DNA from 3 places in the Gottfriedia sp. S16(2024) genome. Region 2 is predicted to be linked to each of the others. Evidence: riboswitches for the same ligand, from Rfam matches in the RefSeq annotation. Region 2 holds a riboswitch; each other region holds the start of a gene.
The links. Region 2 has a riboswitch for lysine ahead of lysA (diaminopimelate decarboxylase). Riboswitches for the same ligand answer to the same signal wherever they lie in the genome.
Positions count from the first base shown of each region.

Region 1: it holds a riboswitch for lysine, as region 2 does, so the genes downstream of both, AB1282_RS00695 (aspartate kinase) here and lysA (diaminopimelate decarboxylase) in region 2, are expected to answer to the same signal.
Region 3: it holds a riboswitch for lysine, as region 2 does, so the genes downstream of both, AB1282_RS21910 (amino acid permease) here and lysA (diaminopimelate decarboxylase) in region 2, are expected to answer to the same signal.

Region 1 is NZ_JBFLUO010000001.1:103,336-110,770, forward strand. It holds gene sdhB (succinate dehydrogenase iron-sulfur subunit) at 1-345, opposite strand, end outside; gene sdhA (succinate dehydrogenase flavoprotein subunit) at 353-2,119, opposite strand; gene AB1282_RS00685 (succinate dehydrogenase cytochrome b558 subunit) at 2,132-2,767, opposite strand; gene AB1282_RS00690 (YslB family protein) at 3,068-3,514, shown strand; gene AB1282_RS00695 (aspartate kinase) at 4,131-5,372, opposite strand; lysine riboswitch at 5,476-5,651, opposite strand; gene uvrC (excinuclease ABC subunit UvrC) at 5,726-7,435, opposite strand, start outside.
Region 2 is NZ_JBFLUO010000001.1:1,037,668-1,045,102, forward strand. It holds gene AB1282_RS04820 (C40 family peptidase) at 1-282, opposite strand, end outside; gene lysA (diaminopimelate decarboxylase) at 495-1,814, opposite strand; lysine riboswitch at 1,948-2,121, opposite strand; gene AB1282_RS04830 (cation diffusion facilitator family transporter) at 2,429-3,367, shown strand; gene AB1282_RS04835 (VC0807 family protein) at 3,442-4,098, opposite strand; gene AB1282_RS04840 (DinB family protein) at 4,325-4,792, opposite strand; gene AB1282_RS04845 (DoxX family protein) at 4,967-5,353, opposite strand; gene AB1282_RS04850 (TVP38/TMEM64 family protein) at 5,529-6,173, shown strand; gene AB1282_RS04855 (DUF4870 domain-containing protein) at 6,286-6,594, shown strand; gene AB1282_RS04860 (TVP38/TMEM64 family protein) at 6,713-7,435, opposite strand, start outside.
Region 3 is NZ_JBFLUO010000001.1:4,555,932-4,563,366, reverse strand. It holds gene AB1282_RS21945 (class I SAM-dependent methyltransferase) at 1-218, shown strand, start outside; gene AB1282_RS21940 (RrF2 family transcriptional regulator) at 374-796, shown strand; gene AB1282_RS21935 (nitroreductase family protein) at 1,090-1,797, shown strand; gene AB1282_RS21930 (YdeI/OmpD-associated family protein) at 2,102-2,695, shown strand; gene AB1282_RS21925 (hypothetical protein) at 2,936-3,253, opposite strand; gene AB1282_RS21920 (hypothetical protein) at 3,462-3,662, shown strand; gene pdxK (pyridoxine/pyridoxal/pyridoxamine kinase) at 3,963-4,778, opposite strand; lysine riboswitch at 4,980-5,157, shown strand; gene AB1282_RS21910 (amino acid permease) at 5,360-6,829, shown strand; gene AB1282_RS21905 (MBL fold metallo-hydrolase) at 7,011-7,435, shown strand, end outside.

The DNA.
Region 1 (7,435 bases), 930 kb from region 2:
ACGGCTACGATCAACTTGTAAGTCACGTACTACAGGGAATGTGCTCATTGGCTCAAGACGGATTGGTTGTTCCAATTTGTCGATAAGCGCTGAACATGATTGTCTTGGTTTACCATTGATAACCATAGAACATGCTCCACAAACTTCCTCAAGACAGTTCATGTCCCAAGAAATTGCAGTCGTTTCTTTTCCATTTGAATTAACTGGATTTTTACGAATTTCCATTAACGCCGAGATTACGTTCATATTCGGACGATAAGGGACAGTAAATGTTTCTTCATATGGCGCAGTATTTGGTGAATCTTGACGTTTAACGATTACAGTAATTGTCTTTTCAGCAGTCATTGTTCCATTATGCATTTGCTTTGTCCTCCTTCTTCTTAGAATAATCACGTTTTCTAGGTTGAATTAATGATGTATCAACATCTACGTAATGGAATAATGGTGAATTTGATTTCTCATCAAATTTAGCCATTGTAGTTTTTAAGAATTCCTCGTCATTACGTTCTGGGAATTCAGGTTTATAGTGAGCTCCACGGCTTTCATTACGGTTATATGCACCTAATGTGATCACACGTGATAAGTGAAGCATGTTTTCAAGTTGACGAGTAAATGAAGCACCTTGGTTACTCCATTTAGCTGTATCATTAATATTAATGTTTTGATAGCGCTCATAAAGCTCTTGAATTTTTTCATCAGTTTTTAATAAGCGATCATTAAATCGAACTACAGTAACGTTGTCTGTCATCCACTCTCCAAGCTCTTTATGAAGAAGGTATGCATTTTCTTTACCGTCCATTTTATAAATACGGTTCATTTTTTCTTTTTCTTCATTTGCATTTGATTCATATACAGAACTTGAAACATCATCTGAAGATTTAGCTAAACCATTTACGTATCTTACAGCATTTGGTCCAGCAACCATTCCACCATAAATAGCAGAAAGTAATGAGTTAGCTCCTAAACGGTTAGCTCCGTGCATTGAGTAATCACACTCACCAGCAGCAAATAAACCAGGAATTGTAGTCATTTGGTCATAGTCAACCCATAATCCACCCATTGAGTAGTGAACTGCTGGGAATATCTTCATTGGAACTTTTTTCGGATCATCACCTGTGAATTTTTCATAGATTTCGATGATTCCACCAAGTTTTACATCAAGTTCATGTGGATCTTTGTGTGAAAGATCTAAATAAACCATGTTTTCACCATTAATACCAAGCTTGTGGTCAACACATACAGAGAAAATCTCACGTGTAGCAATATCCCTTGGTACAAGGTTTCCATATGCAGGATATTTCTCTTCTAAGAAATACCATGGTTTACCATCTTTATACGTCCAAACTCGTCCACCTTCACCACGAGCACTTTCACTCATTAAACGGTTTTTATCATCTCCAGGAATTGCAGTTGGATGGATTTGAATAAATTCACCATTTGAATAAACTGCACCTTGACGATATACAGCTGCAGCAGCTGAACCAGTGTTGATAATTGAGTTTGTAGTTTTACCAAAGATAATACCAGGGCCACCAGATGCCATAATTACAGCATCCGCAGGGAAGCTTACGATTTCCATTGATGTTAAGTTTTGTCCAACAATACCACGACATACTCCTTCATCATCAACAACAACTCTTAAAAATTCCCAACCTTCATACTTTTGAACAAGACCTTCAGATTCGTAACGACGAACCTGCTCATCTAATGCGTATAATAATTGTTGACCAGTCGTAGCACCAGCAAATGCTGTACGGTGATGTTGCGTTCCACCGAAACGACGGAAGTCTAATAATCCTTCAGGCGTACGGTTGAACATTACACCCATACGGTCCATCATATGAATGATGCCAGGTGCTGCTTCTGCCATTGCCTTTACTGGTGGTTGGTTTGCTAAGAAATCTCCACCATAAATTGTATCATCAAAGTGCTCCCAAGGAGAGTCACCTTCACCTTTTGTATTTACCGCACCATTAATTCCACCTTGAGCACATACTGAATGTGATCGTTTTACGGGAACTAATGAAAATAAGTCTACTTTTGTGCCAGCTTCAGCAGCTTTAATTGTTGCCATAAGACCAGCTAATCCGCCACCGACGATAATTATTTTCCCACTCATGACTCTCTCTCCTTACAAATTCGCTAGTTGTGGATCAATGAATGCAAAGATAGCAGTTAATCCAACGAATGATAATACAACGAAAATACCTAATGTAACATATGTTGAAATACGTTGTGATCTAGGTGTTACAGTAATTCCCCAAGATACGAAGAAAGACCATAATCCATTAGCAAAGTGGAATATTGTTGAAATAACACCTACTATATAGAAAACTAACATAAATTTTGAATGAAAAATATCAGCCATCATATTATAATCAACCGTTGCTCCTAGTTGAGCAGCGATACGTGTTTGCCATACGTGCCAAGTAATAAAAATTAAAGTAATTACACCAGAAATACGTTGGAATAAATATAACCAGTTACGTAAGTATCCATAATTTTTAACATTGCTAGTTCCTGTGAACGCAATGTATAGTCCGTAAATTGCATGGTATAAAATTGGTAAGAAAATGACAAAAACTTCTAAAAAATAGCGAAATGGTAAGTTCGCCATAAATTCAGCAGCCTTGTTGAACGATGATGCTCCATTTGTCGCAAAATGATTGACAACTAAGTGCTGTGTTAAAAAGATTCCAACCGGAATAACTCCTAGCAATGAATGAAGTTTTCTAAAGAAAAACTCCCTTCCATTCTTGTTGCTCATGTAAACCCCTGCCCCCTTTAGTTTGTGCACATGAAAATTTAACTCCTCTATTATTCTAAAAAAATAGAATAAATAAGTAAGACGCATAAAAAGTCGAAATTTTTATGACATTTATCTACAACCCATTTTACTCCTGATAATATAGCAGGTCAAGAAAACGCGTACATTTTTCTTTACTGAAAAAACTTCTCATTTAAATTGGTAATCCTTGTAATCTACAAGTGTCGAATTATTGTTTTTACTATTAAATATTGTATATAATAAAAACATGTTTTTTAGGAAAGGGAGAGTTATCCGACCATGACGAACGGCATTGAAGATTTAAATATTCCGGGAAATATTTCTGGTTTTGGCTATGAGCTAATACGTAACGACTTATTGAATGATTTATTAGGAAAAGAGCAAAATGATATTTTATATTGGGCGGGTAAAATGATTGCCAGAAAATATCCTTTAGCAACCTTTGAAGAAATTATAGAATTTTTTGATCAGGCTGGTTGGGGTACTCTTACTGTAGAAGAAGAAAAGAAGCAAGAAGTTCATTTAACTCTATCTTCTGAATTAATTACATACAGAAATCAACAAAAAAAGAACGTATCCTACCAATTAGAAGCTGGATTTCTAGCGATGCAAATTCAACAGCAAATCGATGTTATAGCTGAAACGTATGAAGAGCAAAGCAAAAGAGGCGACAAAGTAAAGTTCCAAGTAAAATGGGATTTAAAGGATCCTATTACAAGGAGATAAAATTAAAATCACCACAAGGTTTAAGTCCCTTGTGGTGTTTTCATTTGAATGATTTTTTCTTGAAATATTGAATTATAAGTTCAAATACAGGTACAACTAGTTTATAAATTGAGTATTTATAAATAAATGATCAAGTTCAATTTTTACTTTAATTTAAGAATAGTTCAGTTAAGGACATGATATTATCTTTCATTTCCTACCCCTTCTCTTTCTTTTCATTACTTTGATCCTGCCTTCTAATTACCTCAAAATTCTTGTTTCTTTTAACTCCTTTAATAATAGAATTTAACAAGAATAAACATATACAAACAAAAAACAAAATGGCGAGTATTAATAGAACGAACTGTAGCACAATTTCTCCATATCCGTAGGCAATTAAACTATGCCTCATTATTAATACCTCCTTCTTTTAATTACCATTTAGCCGTTCGCCTTACTTATTTTAAATTTACAGAATCTTTATATAATTTATTCGCTTAACGAATAAAAAACCCTTTTAAGCTCCATCTCTATACTATACGGCTCAGTAACTCTGAACGTGATGAATATTGATAAAATCAATATTTCAAAGCCTATATATAAGAATTTGTACGCCTAAAAGGGTTTATTAAAATATTTAGTTTTCTACTACTACTTCTTCATTAATACGATCTAATTCATATCCTTTATGAAGAGCATGAACTGCTTCTTGTAATTTTGATTTTGGTACCACTGTTGATACTTTAATTTCAGAAGTGCTTACCATTTTTACAGGAATTTCACTTTCAGCTAAAAATTTAAACATTTTTGCAGCAACTCCTGGATTCGAAACCATTCCACTACCTACAATGGAAACTTTAGCAAGTTCACTTTCAAAATCAAATGAACGGTATCCTAAAAATTCTTTCTTCGATTCTAGAAGCGTTATTGCTTCCATCATATTTTCAGATTTGATCGAGAATGAAAGATTTACTAAGTTATCTGATGTTACACTTTGGATAATAATGTCAACATCAATACCTTCACTTGCTAGTAAAGTAAAAATTTTAGGTAATAAATCAACATGGTTATTTAAACCATTTAAAGTCATCCTTGTTACATTAGATTCGAATGCGATTCCTCTTACGACTGATTGTTGTTCCATTTGTGTTTCCTCCCCAATAAATGTACCGATTTCATCATGTTGACTTGAACGAACTTGAATAATTAAATTATAATTTTTTGCGAATTCTACTGCTCTTGGATGTAAAACTGCTGCTCCTAAAGCTGCAAGCTCTAACATTTCATCATAAGAGACATGGCTTAATTTAGATGCACTTGGTTCAACTCTTGGATCCGTAGTATAAACCCCTAATACGTCCGTATAAATATCACAACGTTCTGCATTTAAGCTCGCAGCCAATGCTACTGCTGTTGTATCTGAACCTCCACGACCTAATGTCGTAATTTCATTGTTGTCACTTAAACCTTGGAAACCAGCAACAATTACGATATATCCTTCATCAAGTAATTGTTGAATTCTTTCTGTATGAATTGTATCTATACGCGCGTTACCATGGACAGGTTCAGTTTGAATTCCAGCTTGCCAACCTGTTAGTGAAATTGCTTTAAAACCTTTTGCTTGGATTGCCATTGCTAGTAAAGAAATCGAAACTTGTTCCCCTGTAGTAAGTAACATATCTAATTCACGTTTACTGTTTTGTGGACTAATTTGAGCTGCTAAACTAACTAGTTCGTCTGTATGATGTCCCATCGCAGATACAACTGTAACTACTTGGTTTCCTTCTTTATATGATTTGGTTACTGTTTCAGCAACATGCTGAATTCGTTCAATTGAGCCTACTGAAGTACCACCGAATTTCTGAACAATAATTCCCATTTTTCTCATCCTCACCTGTTTACTTAAAAAAGAATACAAAAAAGCGCGTGAAGCAATGTTCACGCGCCTAATTTACAAAATAAAATAGACAAATCATCAACATCTCTTCAATAGCTCCCCGCATAATTATTATGCGACAGTACTACATTTCTTAAATGCAGTCCCAACAAAATGAATTGTGGATTCATTTTATTTCGGCAAAACTTCCTTTCAACTGTCCATCACAACGCCACACGTCTATGACCGCATACTCTTAAGTTTTGCACCTCTATTACGAGAGAAAATCATTTAATTTTAACTAAAATATAAATTATTTTGAAAATAGTGTCAAGATAAAATTTTTGGTAACTCTGTCACTCTTTATGGAAATGCTGATAAATCTCTTCTGCCACATTTTTGGGCATTTTAGCTGCCATTAATTCATCGACTGAAGCTTCTTTTATTTTTTTGACTGATCCAAAATGTTTAAGCAATGCTTTCTTTCTTGTACCACCAACACCAGCTATGCCATCTAAAGCAGATTGAACCATTGATTTACTATGGAGTTGACGATAGAATTCAATCGCAAATCTGTGTACTTCGTCTTGAATTCTTTGTAATAAAAAGAATTCTTGGCTTTGTCTACCAAGTTGGACAATTTGAGGTGGTTGTCCTATTAATAACTCTGAAGTGCGGTGCTTCTCATCTTTAACAAGTCCAGCTGTTGGGATGAATAAACCTAACTCATTTTGAAGTACATCTTCAACAGCAGCTAGATGTCCTTTCCCACCATCCACAATTATCAAGTTCGGTAAAGGTAAATTCTCTTTTAATGCTCTTGAATATCTTCTACGTACTACCTCACGCATTGAATCATAATCGTCGGGTCCTACAACAGTTTTGATTTTATATTTGCGGTAATCTTTTTTTGAAGGTTTACCGTCTATAAAGACAACCATAGCTGAAACAGGATTTGTTCCTTGAATATTTGAATTATCAAATGCTTCAATTCGATACGGAGTTTCAATATTTAAAATATCCCCTAGTTTTTCGATTGCTTTAACTGTTCTTTCTTCATCTCGCTCGATTAATTTAAATTTCTCTCCGAGTCCAATTTTGGCATTTTTATTTGCTAATACAACAAGTTCCTTTTTTTGGCCTCTTTTTGGTTGGAATACAGGGATTTTTAATAAATCTTTTAAAATTTCTGTATCAACTTTATCTGGTACAAAAATTTCTTTTGGTTTTATATTATGTGGTTTTTCATAAAATTGCCCAATAAATGATAGGAACTCTTCCTCTGGTTCATCGTAAATTGGAAAATATGATACATCTCGCTCAATTAATTTTCCTCTTCGAACAAAAAATACTTGAACACACATCCATCCCTTGTCAACCGCATATCCAAATACATCTCGATCTACTAAATCACTACTCATCATTTTCTGCTTTTCCATAGTAGCTTCAATTGATACAATTTGGTCTCGATACTCTTTCGCGCGCTCGAAATCTAATTGTTCAGATGCCGCAAGCATTTTTGCCTCTAACTCTTTTCGTATTTGGTCTTCCCCTCCGTTTAGAAAACGGACAATTTCAGTAACTATCTCTTGATTTTGATCATCAGTTACTTCTTTTACGCAAGGCGCAAGACATTGACCAATATGATAATATAAACAAACTTTATCTGGTATTGAAGTACATTTTCGTAATGGATATAAACGATCTAATAATTTTTTTGTTTCATTAGCGGCAGTAGCATTAGGGAATGGGCCAAAATATTTTCCTTTATCTTTTTTTACATTTCGCGTAATCAATAAGCGAGGATGTTTTTCAGCAGTTATTTTAATAAAGGGGTATGATTTATCATCCTTCAACATGATGTTATATTTCGGATCATATTTCTTAATTAAATTCATCTCTAGAATTAATGCTTCCATATTTGAAGAAGTAACAATATATTCAAAATCAGTTATCTCTTGAACTAATCGATAGGTTTTACCATCATGGGATCCCGTGAAATAAGATCTAACCCTATTTTTTAATACTTTAGCTTTTCCTACGTAAATGATCGTCCCTTGAATATC
Region 2 (7,435 bases):
AATTCTGTCTTCTAAATATGTAATTCTTGCTTTTTTATCTTTAATGATTTCTTCTGTTTCAGAAATTTCTGCTTTTTTTGCTTCTATGTTTTGCTTAGTTGTTTTAATTTGTTGATCTATTTTCTCTATCTCGTTGCTTAATTCTTTAAATTGTGATTGGAACTTATCTACTTCAGCTTGCTTTTTTTCAACTTTGCTATCAGCTAATACTGAAGCATTTGGCGCTAATGATAATACTATTGTACTTGCCATCGCCAGCACTGCTAGTTTTTTTCTTAACATTTCAGCGTTTCTCCTCTCGCTAATCTACGTAAATATTTATACCATAGATTTCCGAAGAGAGTCGCAATTGTTACAATATTGTAATATAAATGATAAATATGTCTTTATATGTCGATAAATTATCATCTTTTATTAAAGGAAACGAAATAAAACACTTCTATATTATATAGAAGTGTCAGTATTGATACAAATAACACAAAAACGTTAATTATCTATCTACGAGAGTTTTCGATGTAAACTCTGTCATTTCTAACTAAATCTTCATATGTTTCGCGACGAACTACTTCTCTTGAAACACCATCTTTCACAAACACTACTGCTGGACGACGGATACGGTTATAATTATTAGCCATTGAATACCCATAAGCACCCGTGCAAGATACAGCTAATAGATCATTGTTTTGTACAACTGGTAAGTTACAATCCCAAATTAGCATATCGCCACTTTCACAGCATTTACCAGCAATCGATACAACTTCTTTATTCTCATCATTTGCTCGATTTGCAAGCATCGCTTCGTATTTTGATCCGTATAGTGCAGGACGAATATTATCAGTCATTCCCCCATCAACAGATACATATTTACGAATTGAAGGAAGAGTTTTTGTTGAACCAATCGTATAAAGTGTTGTTCCAGCTTCACCTACAATACTACGTCCAGGTTCTAACCATAATTCTGGTAACTTGTAGTCTAGCTCTTCACATTGTTGTTTAATAATAGTAGTAATTTTTTCTATATGAATAGCAACAGCTAAAGGCTCATCTTCTGAAGTATAGCGAATACCAAAGCCTCCACCTACGTTTAATATTTCAGCTGTAAATCCTAAATCGTTTTTAAGTCCATTTAAAAAGTTCATTAATACATTGATTGCATGAACAAATCCGTCTGGTTCGAAAATTTGAGATCCTATATGTGAATGTACTCCTAATAATTTAAGGTTATTTGAATTTAATGAAACTCCCACTGCTTCATTAGCTTGACCAGACATAATATCGAATCCGAATTTAGAGTCTTCTTGGCCCGTCATTACATATTCATGTGTGTGTGCTTCAACACCTGGTGTAACACGTAATAATATTGATACTTCTTCATTACGTTGTTCAGCTAAGGCCTGTAATACTTCTAGTTCAAAGAAATTATCGACTACAAAACAACCGATTTTTGCATTTAAAGCTTCTTCAATTTCCTCAATTGTTTTGTTGTTTCCGTGAAAGTGAATTTTCTCAGCTGGATAACCTGCTTGCAAAGCTGTATATAACTCTCCACCAGAAACAACGTCTAGACAAAGACCTTCTTTTTCTATTAAGCGGGCTTGTTCAACACATAGGAACGCTTTACTCGCGTAAGCAACCTGATATTTCATTCCCGTTTCTCTTAAAGCTTCATGGAATTCCCTACATTTTGATTCAATTAATTCTTCGTCATAAATGTATAGAGGTGTACCGTAATTTTTTACTAAATCTACAGTATCACAACCTCCGATTTCTAAATGTCCTTCATTATTAATTCGACTATTACCATGTAAATACATTCGTATTCTCCCTTCAAATCAAATGTAAGATCATTCTAAGAAGCTAGCTTCAATGTATTAGTGTATTAAAAAAGACACATGAAGGATATGTTCATGTGCCTATCGCTTTTAAAAAGGACTTAGCCAATCACATCTCTTCAATAGCTCTTCACAAACACATGTGACAGTACTACATTTATTAAATGTAGTCCCAGAAATAAAATGTGTGGCAATTTATTTCTTCGGCATAGGATCCTTTCTCATTTCGTCATAGAACCCACAGTTCTCTAAAATGATACTCATATACAATGCAACCTCTACGAATAGACTGTTATTTTTTATATTAGTCTATGTATAACACAGTCTAAAAATAGATGTCAAACCATTTCTGAATAATATTGTCGATTTATATTCACTTCATACACACAGCTTTTCCTTTTCAAAATAATATCTATAATATAGAATATGTTTTATGCGAGAGAAAAGGTGATTCAAAAATGAAAAATCATTTAAATAAATATAAATTAAATCTAAAAAAAACAAACCACTAACAAACTGTTAGTGGTTTTTCTTTTTTGTTGCCTTATTACAAAACTCTTAACTGAAGTAGAAAAAATTGGACAGGGGTGAATAGATTGCGTTCAAGCAAAATAGCAGTACTTTCAATATGTAGTAACACATTCATCGTTTTATTAAAATTAATAGTCGGGATTTTTACAGGTTCCGTAGCAATTATCTCGGAAGCAATTCATTCTTTATTGGACTTAGTTGCTTCAGTCATTGCCTTTTTCTCTGTAAGGATTTCAAACAGACCACCCGATAAGGAGCATCCTTATGGTCATGGTAAGTTTGAAAATATTTCAGGTACAGTCGAAACAATCTTAATATTTGTAGCTGGTATTTGGATTATCATTGAATCTGTTGAAAAGTTACTTCATCCTACCCCAATAAAAATGCCAATTATCGGTGTATTCGTCATGTTAATTGGAGCGTTAATCAATTGGAGAGTAGGAAAAATCGTTCAAAAAGTAGGAAATGAAACTCATTCTGTTGCAATGCAATCAAACGCTTTGCATTTATTAACAGACGTTTATTCATCACTCGGAGTTGCAGTAAGTTTAATTTTAGTAAGTCTTACTGGTTGGGAATTTCTCGATGCATTGATCGGAATTGGAATCGCAATTTATATAATGAAGGAATCAATCGAACTTGGACGTAAATCGTTTACTCCCCTACTTGATACTGGGCTTTCTACAGATGAATTAAAACAAATCGAAAATGTATTAAATTCTTTTAAATCCCAATTTATCGAATACCATGACTTACGCACGAGACGTTCGGGTGCTGAGGAACATATAGATTTTCATTTAGTATTACCATCATACATGAGTATTGAAGAAGCCCATTTACTATGTGACAAAATAGAAGATGAAATAAAAAAGGTTTTAGTAGATCCTAAAATATTAATTCATGTCGAACCAGAAAATGAAAGAATACAAAAAATTGATTTCCTAAATACTTCTTCTAGAGAAGATCAGGAATTACAAGGAGTAGGAAATTCATTAAAAGGATAATTTGAAATCAGAAATTAAAAAACCCCACAAGGATTTTATACTTTGTGGGGTTCTTTCTATTGAAAGGACTTTTACTAAATAATAATTTCATCTGAAGGTTGCTCTGAGTCGTCTCCTTTTAGTTTTTGAGCTCTCATCGTAACCATTGCATAGCCGATTGCCATAATTATGCCAAAAACATATCCACCAACTGTAAAGATAATTGTACGTGAGTAATATGCTTTTAATCCATACGTATCAACCATCCACCATTGTGCAATAGCAAATAGTATATCTTTAATAATCCATGCGACAAACAAATACTGAAACACTTTAAATAGTGAAGGATGTTTATATAATTTTTTACTTTCTTCACGATCTTGCCCCTGTATTGCAGCAATATCAATCATAAAATAATATGGTAACGGCTTTCTCATAGCCATTAAAATTAAAAATACCACTACAACCCCAAAGTGATAATACACATTGTACAAAATTAAGTTTTTTGCAGAACCTAATGCCATTAAATCAACAGCAGTACTAACAGTTAATGTTGAGATAATAAAAATACCAGTAACATTAAACTGTTTAGTATACCAAAAACGAAATAAAGTATATAAAATCCCAGGAACCGTCGGTAAAAGCATCGCCCAATAGTCACTAAAATAGTGTTGTAATACTTTATATAAAACAAGCGGAAATACTAAATACAAAATTAGATCGTAAATAATTAAATTACTTTCTTTCTTCATTTATATAACCTCTTTTTTTAGGCTGTTTTCGTCATAATCGTTGCTATTTAATTGTATGATCAATGTTACTAAAAACAAAAATCAATTAGAAAGAGCCATATTTTATTTTGAATTACCACAATTTTCAAACTATCAAATTAACAAATTGTTAAACATGATTATAACAAAAAAATCTAAGAGCATAAACTCCTAGATTTAGTGTGTGGACAAAAGCGAAAAATTAACTCTATTGGCCAAGTGACTTTTTTAAACCATTAATTAATCCGGCATGTAGCCCTTCATGGAAAATGTTAAAGCTAATCATGTCTCGAACAGTCTTAATTTCAAAACTACCTAGCTTAATCTCTTTTAGAATACTTTCATCTAAACGTCCTTCATATGTAGAAATAACTTGTTCAACTTGTTGTTCTAATAATGTAACAATTTCCTCATATGATGGTGGCTCCTCTTGCCAGTCACTTGGTTTAGTCCCACCTTTGAAAAAGTCAATGAATTCCTTTGAAAGATGACCAGCATCACCAGTGTTAGCATAAAGTAATTGCTCATATGCCCCTAGTACATGACCAGCATTCCAAAGAATATTATTATTGAATCCTGCTGGTACTACATCTACAACTTCTTTTGAAACAGAACTAAGAACTTTCAAAGTATAAACCCTTGTAAACCTAAGTTGTTCAAAAATAGCATCTGCCATCTTGATCCCTCCAATTAATGTCATTATTAATAATATCGTATCATGAATGAGAGAGATTTTTCATGAAAAAGATTTTATCTCTCTATATACAGATAAGCGTTTTAGAGAAACAAAAAAGAAGCCTCAATAGATGAGACTTCCTCCATTCCTATTATATGCAAATCTATCAATCTCTTAAAATAAAACCATTGTTCCTGGACCAGTGAGCAATAACCCTACTGCAGCTGCAATAATTAATAGGTTAAACTCAAATCCGTTTGAAGTATTCCAGAATCCGTTCTTTATATGCACCTTTATTACCGCTATTGCCATTACTACAATTATTAACCATGCACCTATTTCTGTATATACACCAGCCGCTACAAAGAATCCACCTACAATTTCTGCCGCTCCCGTTATAAAAGCAAAAAATGCACCAGGTTTGATTCCAATCGACTCTAGCCATTGTCCAGTTCCTTTAATACCGTAACCACCAAACCAACCAAATACTTTCTGCACCCCGTGACCTAATAAAATAATACCTAAAACTAGTCTAATAACTAATAGGCCTTCATCAAGCATATCTCCACCTCAATTCTCTTTAATTTGAGATATTTAGTGCATAATTATTTTTATTCATTTTTTGACATGTTTATGACCTTTATTATTAATTTTTAAAAATGAATCAGTTTTCTTGTATTTGAGGAATAGAATACTATAACAGAAGATTTTCTAACGTAAAAGGAGAGCATAAATCATGAAAAAAGTCGTACCACTAACTATAATCGGCTTTTGGATTTTAATGCTACTACTCGCTATTCGATATCATTTATTTCATTTATCATTGCAAGATATAAAACATTTTATTGCTAATTCTTCTATCAATCCGATGCTATTATTTGTCGCTATTTTCTGTGCAAGAATCTTTCTATTTATTCCTAGCTCTGTATTAATTGTAGTAGGTAGCTTGTTTTTTCACCCGTTTGAAACCATTCTCTTATCATTAATCGGAATGGCTATCACAGAAACAATTATTTACCTATTAAGTAAAAGTATTTTAAGTGACTCGATCCAGCAATTCATGGAGAATAAATATCCATCTCTATTTGAAGAGATAATTTTGAACAGAAAGAGATACTTATTCTTAACAGTTGCAACTCCCCTAGCGCCGACAGATGGCGCATGCTTTATCGCAGCCTCAACTAATATGAAATACTTGTCCTATATAGCAATTGTTTTTGCTGGTAATATCCCGATTGCAGTTCTTTATACTTTATACGGAAATTTCTTGCTTGGCTCGCCATGGATTACAATCTGTATAACCGCTACTATCTTAGTTGGATTTTTCATTTACATTTCTTTAAAAAAGAGACAAAAAAAGGATACACATTACTCAGCCTAAACTTTTTCAATTTAAATATTTTCAAAAATTATTAATAAATAAATCGATTTTTATATATAAATTAAACTATACTAAGATTAATTAAAATTCTTTAAGAAATCGAGGTAAAAAGATGGAAACAAATAAGATTTTGTCCTCATTATGTTATTTCAGTGTATTCTTCGCACCTTTCTTATTCCCTATAATTGTTTATTTTGTCGCAAAGGATCACCATCTAAAATCGCATTCTAAACGAGCTCTTTTTTCACATATACTCCCATTTCTAACAATTATTATTTTGGCGGTTATTTCTCTTTTCACTTTTAATACTTTTGGTGATGGTGCAGGCTTTGCTCTTATTGGTGGATTTGTTTTAGCATTCATTGTTAATTTAATTGTCTTTATATGGAATATTGTTCAAGGTATTAAAGTTTTAATGTAAATCGTCTTTTTTTCTACATTATTTCTCAGGAAATTTTTAATTTCGACAAAAGCAATTTAATACTTACTTAATGAGTAAAAAGGCAATGTAAGGTTTAACCATTACATTGCCTTTTTTATTATTCACTTTGAGCTACGTAAACTTCTTTTGAATTAGTTCGTTTAATTGATTTCTTAATCATAAATGATAAAGATAAGATGCAGGCAATTAAAATGGAGCTAGTTAAAGCTATTTGCGATGTTGTTAAAGAGAAAAATTTAGCCAAATAGACAGAGTATGATAGGAGAGATGATGTAATTAATTTTGACATCGAAGCAATTAATAGAAACTTTTTGAAAGATACTTTGCTAATTCCTGCCCCGACACAAATAATTTCATCTGGTAAAATCGGAATGATAAACATTAAAGTTAAAATAATTGTTTCATTTTTTTGGATATATTCCTGATATTTTTTTAACTGTCTTTCTTTTACAAACTTAGAAACTAATTTAAGTCCACCTATTCTTGCTAAGAAATACATAATGACAATACCTAAAGTTGAACCTAAAAATCCGATTAACGCTCCTGAAAACGTTCCGATTACAGCACTGCCTGCAGGAATAGTAAGTGCTTCTGGTAAAGGTAAAAAAATTGGTTGAAATAAACAGATTAAGAAAAATAATAATTTTGCAGTTGTAATATGATTGGTTAATATTCGCTCAACTCCGTACCTATCTACGAATACTAGAAATTGACTGGCATAAAATAGCATTCCCACTACCGATACACAAAGTAGTAAACTAATTAGCGCTATTTTTGTAACCTTTAAAAACTTTTTATGATTCGATACAATCAAATAGAA
Region 3 (7,435 bases), 3.5 Mb from region 2:
CAAAAGATGCACCAATGTTCGGAAAGGGCAAACAGCTAGATAAAGACTACTTTGAAATAATGGAAGGGATAAAAATGTTTTTTTATGATTCTGACTCGATCAAACAAGAGTTTGGAAACTATGGATTGATCGAAGTTTCCGAAATTCTTGAGCCACATAAGAATATGGAAAATAAACCTCCGTTTAAATTTACGATGGTGAAATGTCAAAAGAAATGATTATTACCTTTATTAAAAGTGAATTTAGGAAAGATGTAGGGATTTTCTAATTTCGCTTAATTTCTTTCATCACGCTATAACCCTATCTCTTAATAATTTAGATAAGGTTGTCTTTTTCTAAAAATAGTTTAGACTAGTAACTGAGGTGAATGATCTTGAAAGATAAGGTTTCTAGTACGAAATGGTTTGGACTAGCACTGCAATCTCTACTAGTTTTAGCAGAGCAAGACGGAATCTGTCCAAGCGCAGTATTAGCTCAAAAACTTGAGGCACAGTCTACTTTTTTAAGAAAAATTCTTGCCAATTTAGTTAAAGCAGGCATTATTTCAGCTAAAGAAGGACGAGATGGTGGATATTATTTAGCCAGAGATGCTAATGAAATTACTTTAAAAGATGTTTATGATGCGATGAGATCAGATCCATATTCAAAAGGCTTTTTAGATGTAAATAGTAAGGAATGTTTTGCGCCATCTACTCGATCTGCTTTATACGATTTAAAAGATGAGATGGAAAGCTGGCTTGTTGAAGGTCTTGCAAAGAAAACAATTTCAGACTTATTACCAAAAGAAAATGGGTAAAATAAGATCGAAACTAGTTTCAGACTGCCCGCCAAACGCTCGCTTTCTTCGTTGCTTCGCCTGTTGAGCGGTGCTCATTACCGTCTAGGGTAACTCCGCTCCTCACCAGGCTTCGCGCCTCGAAAGACAAACGCTTGCAATCAGTCTGAAAATCAAATTATTAGTATTTTTTCTAATTTAGTCGAAACTAAAGTGTTTCGATTTTATTTTTCTATAAACTGTAGTTGACTTTTATACAGTTAAAGTCATATACTGTATTTGTAAAGGATACAGTTAATTAAGGAGAGATTAAAATGTCTAAAGTTAAATCTGAAAAAGAAGAGTATTTAAATAAAGTAAACGAAATTGATTTTGGTAAAGAAGCTCCAAAAGAACTTGATAGTACGGATTTCTTTACTGTAGCAAAGGAAAGAAGATCAGTTCGTCACTACGATCCAAGCTTTCAAATGTCTGATGATGAAATTAAGGAGTTATTAGAAATTGCAGTTCAAGCTCCATCTTCTTCAAATCTACAGCCATGGAGATTCCTTGTTATTAAGGACCAAGATACTAAACAAAAATTATTACCAATCGCTAATAACCAACAACAAGTTGTGGATGCTTCTGCAGTAATCGCTGTTTTAGGTGATACAGAAGCATACAAAAATGCTGATCGCATTTATGATGAATTAGTTGAAAAAGGTATGATGACACAGGAAGTGAAAGACTTCTACGTAGGATCAATCGTGAAAAACTACGGTGGTTTACCAGAAGAAATTGCAACAAAAATTGCTATGGTTGATGGTGGATTAGTCTCAATGCAATTTATGCTTGCAGCAAAAGCAAAAGGTTTAGATACAGTTCCAATGGGTGGATTTGATCAAGCGAAGTTTGTGGAAGCATTCAATGTACCAGCAAACTTCAAACCAGTTATGTTAATTTCAGTTGGTAAAGGAATCAAAGCAGGCTTCGAAAAAGTTCGTTTAACTTTAGATGAAGTTGTTGCTTGGGATCAGTACTAATTACTTAGAAGAGTATGAAGAGCAGTGATAAGGGAAACCTTGGACCTGTTCTTTTTTTGTGTGAAGGAAATTTGCATCCGTTTAAAGAATAAATTTTTGGAGGGAACTAATTCTCTATCAAATTAGCTAAAAATAAGTAAAAAAAGTGGAATGGACTGTACAACAATAAAGTGAATGAGTCAATCCGAGTGGTATTATAAAAACATGTATAGTAAAATTTACTAAAATAATAATTCTTAAGTTAATTTATATTTAAATAAACGCTAAAAAGTTGTCTGAAAGAATTAATGTGAGGTGTTTATCGATGACAAATAATAATATGCATCCTAAAGTTGAAGCATTTTTATTGAGAGCGAAAAAGTGGCAAGAAGAATTTTATAAGTTAAGGGAAATCGTCATTGACTGTGAACTGACAGAAGATTTTAAATGGATGCATCCTTGTTACACACTTGATAATAAAAATATCGTTTTAATTCATGGTTTTAAAGAATATTGTGCACTTCTGTTTCACAAAGGTGCGTTGTTAAAAGATCCAAAAGGCATTCTGATTCAACAAACAGAAAATGTACAATCAGCACGTCAGATTCGTTTCACCAATATTCAGGAAATAATTGAAATGGAAAGTGTTTTGAAGGACTATATTAAAGAAGCAATTGAAGTGGAAAAAGCAGGTTTGCAAGTAGAATTAAAAAAGACTTCAGATTATGAAGTTCCTGAAGAATTACAACTTAAATTAGATGAAAACCCGACGTTAAAAACGGCTTTTGAAGCATTAACGCCAGGACGTCAAAGAGCTTATATTTATTATTTTTCTCAACCAAAACAATCAAAAACCCGTACGTCTAGAGTTGAAAAATACATTGATCAAATTCTCGATGGCAAAGGATTAAATGATTAGTATATTTTTATTAAAACCAATAAAATTTAATATTGCTTTCAGTGAGTAGACAAAGTACAAAAAACTTGATTTTCAGACTGATTGCAAGCGCTTGTCTTTCGAGGCGCGAAGCCTGATGAGGAGCGGAGTTACCTTTACACGGTAATGAGCACCGCAGGCAGGCGAAGCAACGAAGAAAGCGAGCGTTTGTCAACAGTCTGAACGATTAAAATTGCTCTTTAATTTTAAGGTAACAAAAAATTAATTCTCTCCAATCATGCCGACTTTTTTGTTTGTCTTTGTATCTATATAGATAACGATCTTCTCTTCAGGATGATTTCCATTAAAAGTAACAGAATATAGCTTATCTTTATGATAATTTTTATTAAATATTGTAGCATTATTAGGTATGGATTCTTCTTTTTTAACGACCCCATGTTTATCACTTAACGCAGCCTGTTCATTTCTAGTTAGGCTAGAATATGCAATGCCTTGAATATTTTCTTCATTATTTTTTTCACAACCAATTACTGAAAGAAGCATAGATGTTATCATTAATATGAAAAAACTTTTTCTCATAAAATCAACTCCCTTTCTATATATAATAACATGTAATACATAAAAAAATGTTAAATCTTGGTATTTTTGCTTACTGTTCTAAAGTATTGAAAAGGTAAAAGTATATAGGAAGTTGAGTAGAAATTAATAGAAAAAATTAAACGTTTATGATCTAGTTATTTGCGAATTTTTTGAGCTGGTATTAACTATAAGGGAGGTGGGAATTCAGATGGGACAAAACAAACATGCATTACATCTTCACAAGCGTTTGCATACAAAACATAATGAACGAGTTGCTGAGTTTCATAAACAGCACGCGATTCAGATTGAAAATGGTGAAAATGGAAATGGCTTATTAGCTAAATGGGAAAGATATATTTATTTCAAAGGAAGAACTGTAATTAAGGCAATTAAGGGAATCGCTAAGTGAAAATTATGAAGATAGGGGATTGGGAAACCTTTCCCTTTTTCTTATTTTCAAAAAAAAAAGAGGTTATCTTAATACGATTAAATGAGCTGCAGATTGACTGCAAATAAAACCTGAAAATCGCAATTAAAATTGGCAAAACTGAATAAAAACTTGATAAAAATCTGCTAATTTTCTATAAAAAAGATCAATCATATCAGCTGAGATCCCCACTAGCGTCTGTACATTCCCTTTTTTACAATAAAAAAAGGGCGCCTCATTCATCAGTTAATCTGACTTATGAGACAGCCCCATTATTTGTAATCAGCCTTCACCATGTAATCGATAAGCCATGTGGTTTGTTGGACCAACGTATTGATTAATTGGGAATGAGTGACGAATTGCTTCCGTAATGAATTTCTTTGCAGTGTAGATTGCTTCCCTTGGTTCTGCTCCTTTAGCAAGCTCTGCACAAATCGCTGCAGAGTAAGTACAGCCTGCTCCGTGAGTATATGTAGTTTCAATTCTGTCAGATTCTAAGTGCTCTATTTTTTCACCGTCGAATAATACATCTATTGCATTTTCATGCTGAATTTTGCTTCCACCTTTAACTAAAACAAATTTAGCACCTAATTCATGGATTTTGCGTGCTGCTTCTTCCATTTGTTCAACAGTGCAGATTGGAGGCATTTTAGCTAATTGAGCTGCCTCAAATAAATTTGGCGTTACAACTGTTGAAAGTGGTACTAAAATTTCTCTTAATGCATCATTCGTCTCTGGATGAAGAGCTTCGTCATTTCCTTTACAAATCATAACTGGATCTACAACTACTCGATCAATATTATGTTTTTTGATTGTTTTTCCAGCTAACTCAATTATTTCAATTGAACCAAGCATACCTGTTTTCATTGCTTGAATACCAACGCCAACAACGATTGTTTCTAATTGAGCTGCAATTGTATCTATATCAATTGGAAATACTTGATGATGCCAATGATTATGAGGATCCATCGCTACTAATGTTGTAATTGCACTCATGCCATAAACATTACGTTCCTGAAACGTCTTAATATCAGCTTGTAATCCAGCTCCACCACTACTATCAGATCCCGCAAGTGTCAATGCTTTATAAATTGTCATGTGAAAAATTCCTCCTTTGAATTACATAGAATTATTATACAAAAACATATGTGCTACGTACAAGACAAGAGTATTCTGAAGCGAAAATCAAGAGATACATCTCTTAAGTTGAGTCTATTTTTGTCGAAAAACCTATTGACAAACTAGATTAATAGATTGTATATTGAGTTTATAAAAATTAATTTAATATGATCTTTATCTCGTCTGGATAGAGGCGCAGTTTTGATTAGTCGTTACTTTGAGGTTTATGGTACCTGTGAAAAGTAATAAAAGGTGAAACTGCCGAAGTAATAAATTTACCATTTAAATTTATTATTGGGCCTATTGCTGAATAAGCATAGGACTGTCACAAGATTTCTTGTGGAGGGCTATTGAAGAGATGTTGATGCTGTTTGACACATATAATTTGGGTCTTAAACACGTGAACATTGCTTCACGTGTTTTTTTGTATTTTACCAGATTTTCCAAGTCTTTACATATTGACGAAAATACTGAGTAAAATACACATCATACAACACTTTTATACCGTCCCATATTCTCGCGTAAAGATAAGATTGCAAGAATCAAGAGGAGGCAATAAGATGGGACTAACAAACCCTAAAAATGATAAAGTAGTATCGAATACTCACGATGGTTCTTTAAAAAGGGGCCTTAAAGCAAGACATTTAACGATGATTTCAATTGGTGGTTCAATTGGGACAGGTTTGTTTTTAGCTAGTGGAACTTCAATTAGTCAAGCTGGTCCGGGTGGAGCTGTTTTAGCTTACGGACTAATTGGTATTATGGTTTATTTCTTAATGACTAGTTTAGGTGAAATGGCGACGTATTTGCCAGTTTCTGGTTCATTTAGTACTTATGGATCTCGCTATGTTGATCCAGCATTTGGTTTTGCTATGGGTTGGAATTATTGGTATAACTGGGCAATCACTTTAGCTTTTGAATTATTAGCTTCAGCAATGCTGATGAAATATTGGTTCCCTCATTCTCCAGCAGTATTATGGAGTGGAATCTTTTTAGTGATTATATTAGGTTTAAATTTACTTTCAGTTAAAGGTTACGGTGAATCAGAGTTTTGGTTTTCATTAATTAAAGTTGTAACTGTAGTTGTCTTTTTAGTTGTTGGTATTGCAATGATTTTTGGCATTTTAAGTGGACATCATGCAGGTTTTAAAAACTTTACTGTTGGAGATGCTCCGTTTCATAATGGATTTTTAGGTGTATTATCAATCTTTATTGTTGCAGGTTTCTCATTCCAAGGTACAGAGTTAATTGGTGTTGCAGCAGGTGAGACAGAAAATCCAGAAAAAAATGTTCCAAAAGCAATTCGTCAAATTTTCTGGCGTATCCTTTTATTTTATGTTTTAGCTATTATCGTAATTGGTTTATTAATTCCATATACAGATCCTGATTTAATGAGAGGCGACGTGGCTGTTAGTCCATTTACTCTAGTGTTTGAAAAATTAGGTGTTGCATTTGCGGCTTCTGTTATGAATGCAGTTATTTTAACTTCAGTTTTATCTGCAGGTAATAGTGGAACTTACGCTTCGACTCGTATGTTATATACTCTAGCAGTCGAAGGAAAAGCTCCTAAATTCTTAACAAAAGTAAATAAAAATGGTGTTCCTACAAATGCTTTATATGTAACACTTGCAGTTGGTTCACTTGCTTGTTTATCTTCATTTTTCGGTGAAGGTCAAGTGTATACTTGGTTATTAAATTTATCAGGATTATCAGGTTTCCTTGCTTGGTTAGGTATTGCGATTTCTCATTACCGTTTCCGTAAGGCTTATGTTGCTCAAGGAAAGGATTTGAAAGATTTACCTTATCGTGCAAAATGGTTCCCACTAGGTCCAATCTTAGCATTTTTAGCTTGTTTATTTATTGTACTAGCTCAAAACTGGCAAGCTTTCACTGGTAATGCAATTGATTGGCAAGGTGTACTTGTTTCATACATTGGAATTCCTGTGTTTTTAATTGTTTGGCTAGGTTATAAATTTAAACACAAAACAAAAGTTGTTTCTTATAAAGAGATGGATTTATCTAGAAAATAATTTTAGTCTGAAAATCAGGTTTATAGATTTTATCTAAATGTAGCCCTTTCATCTTGGATGGAAGGGTTTTTTAGTTATTTTAACGATTTTTACATAAATTTGGAATTTTTGTTCACAAAAACTAATACCTTTAGTATTATAAAACTAAAGGTTTTAGTTTTTATTATTAGGAGGGTATAATATGAAGATTACGAAAAATAATTATCTTTATGAGTTGAGCTTTTTACCCAATTTCTTTCCTGTAAATTGTTTTTTAGTTGAAGAAGAAAACGAGCTTACATTAATTGATACAGCACTATCTTTTAGTGCGACTAAAATTATTGAAACAGCTAATCATATAGGTAAAAAAATTACAAATATCGTTTTAACACATGCTCATGGCGACCACGTAGGATCGCTTGATCAATTAAAATCACTGCTTCCTGATGCAGTCGTCTCCATTTCAAAACGAGATTCAAAATTATTAAAAGGAGACACTAGTTTAGAAGCTAGTGAGCCAAATACTCCTATAAAAGGTGGCGTTCCTAAAAATATCCAAACTATTCCGGATCGGTTATTACAGGAAGGAGACACTATTGGGTCTTTAATTGCAGTTGAGGTTCCCGG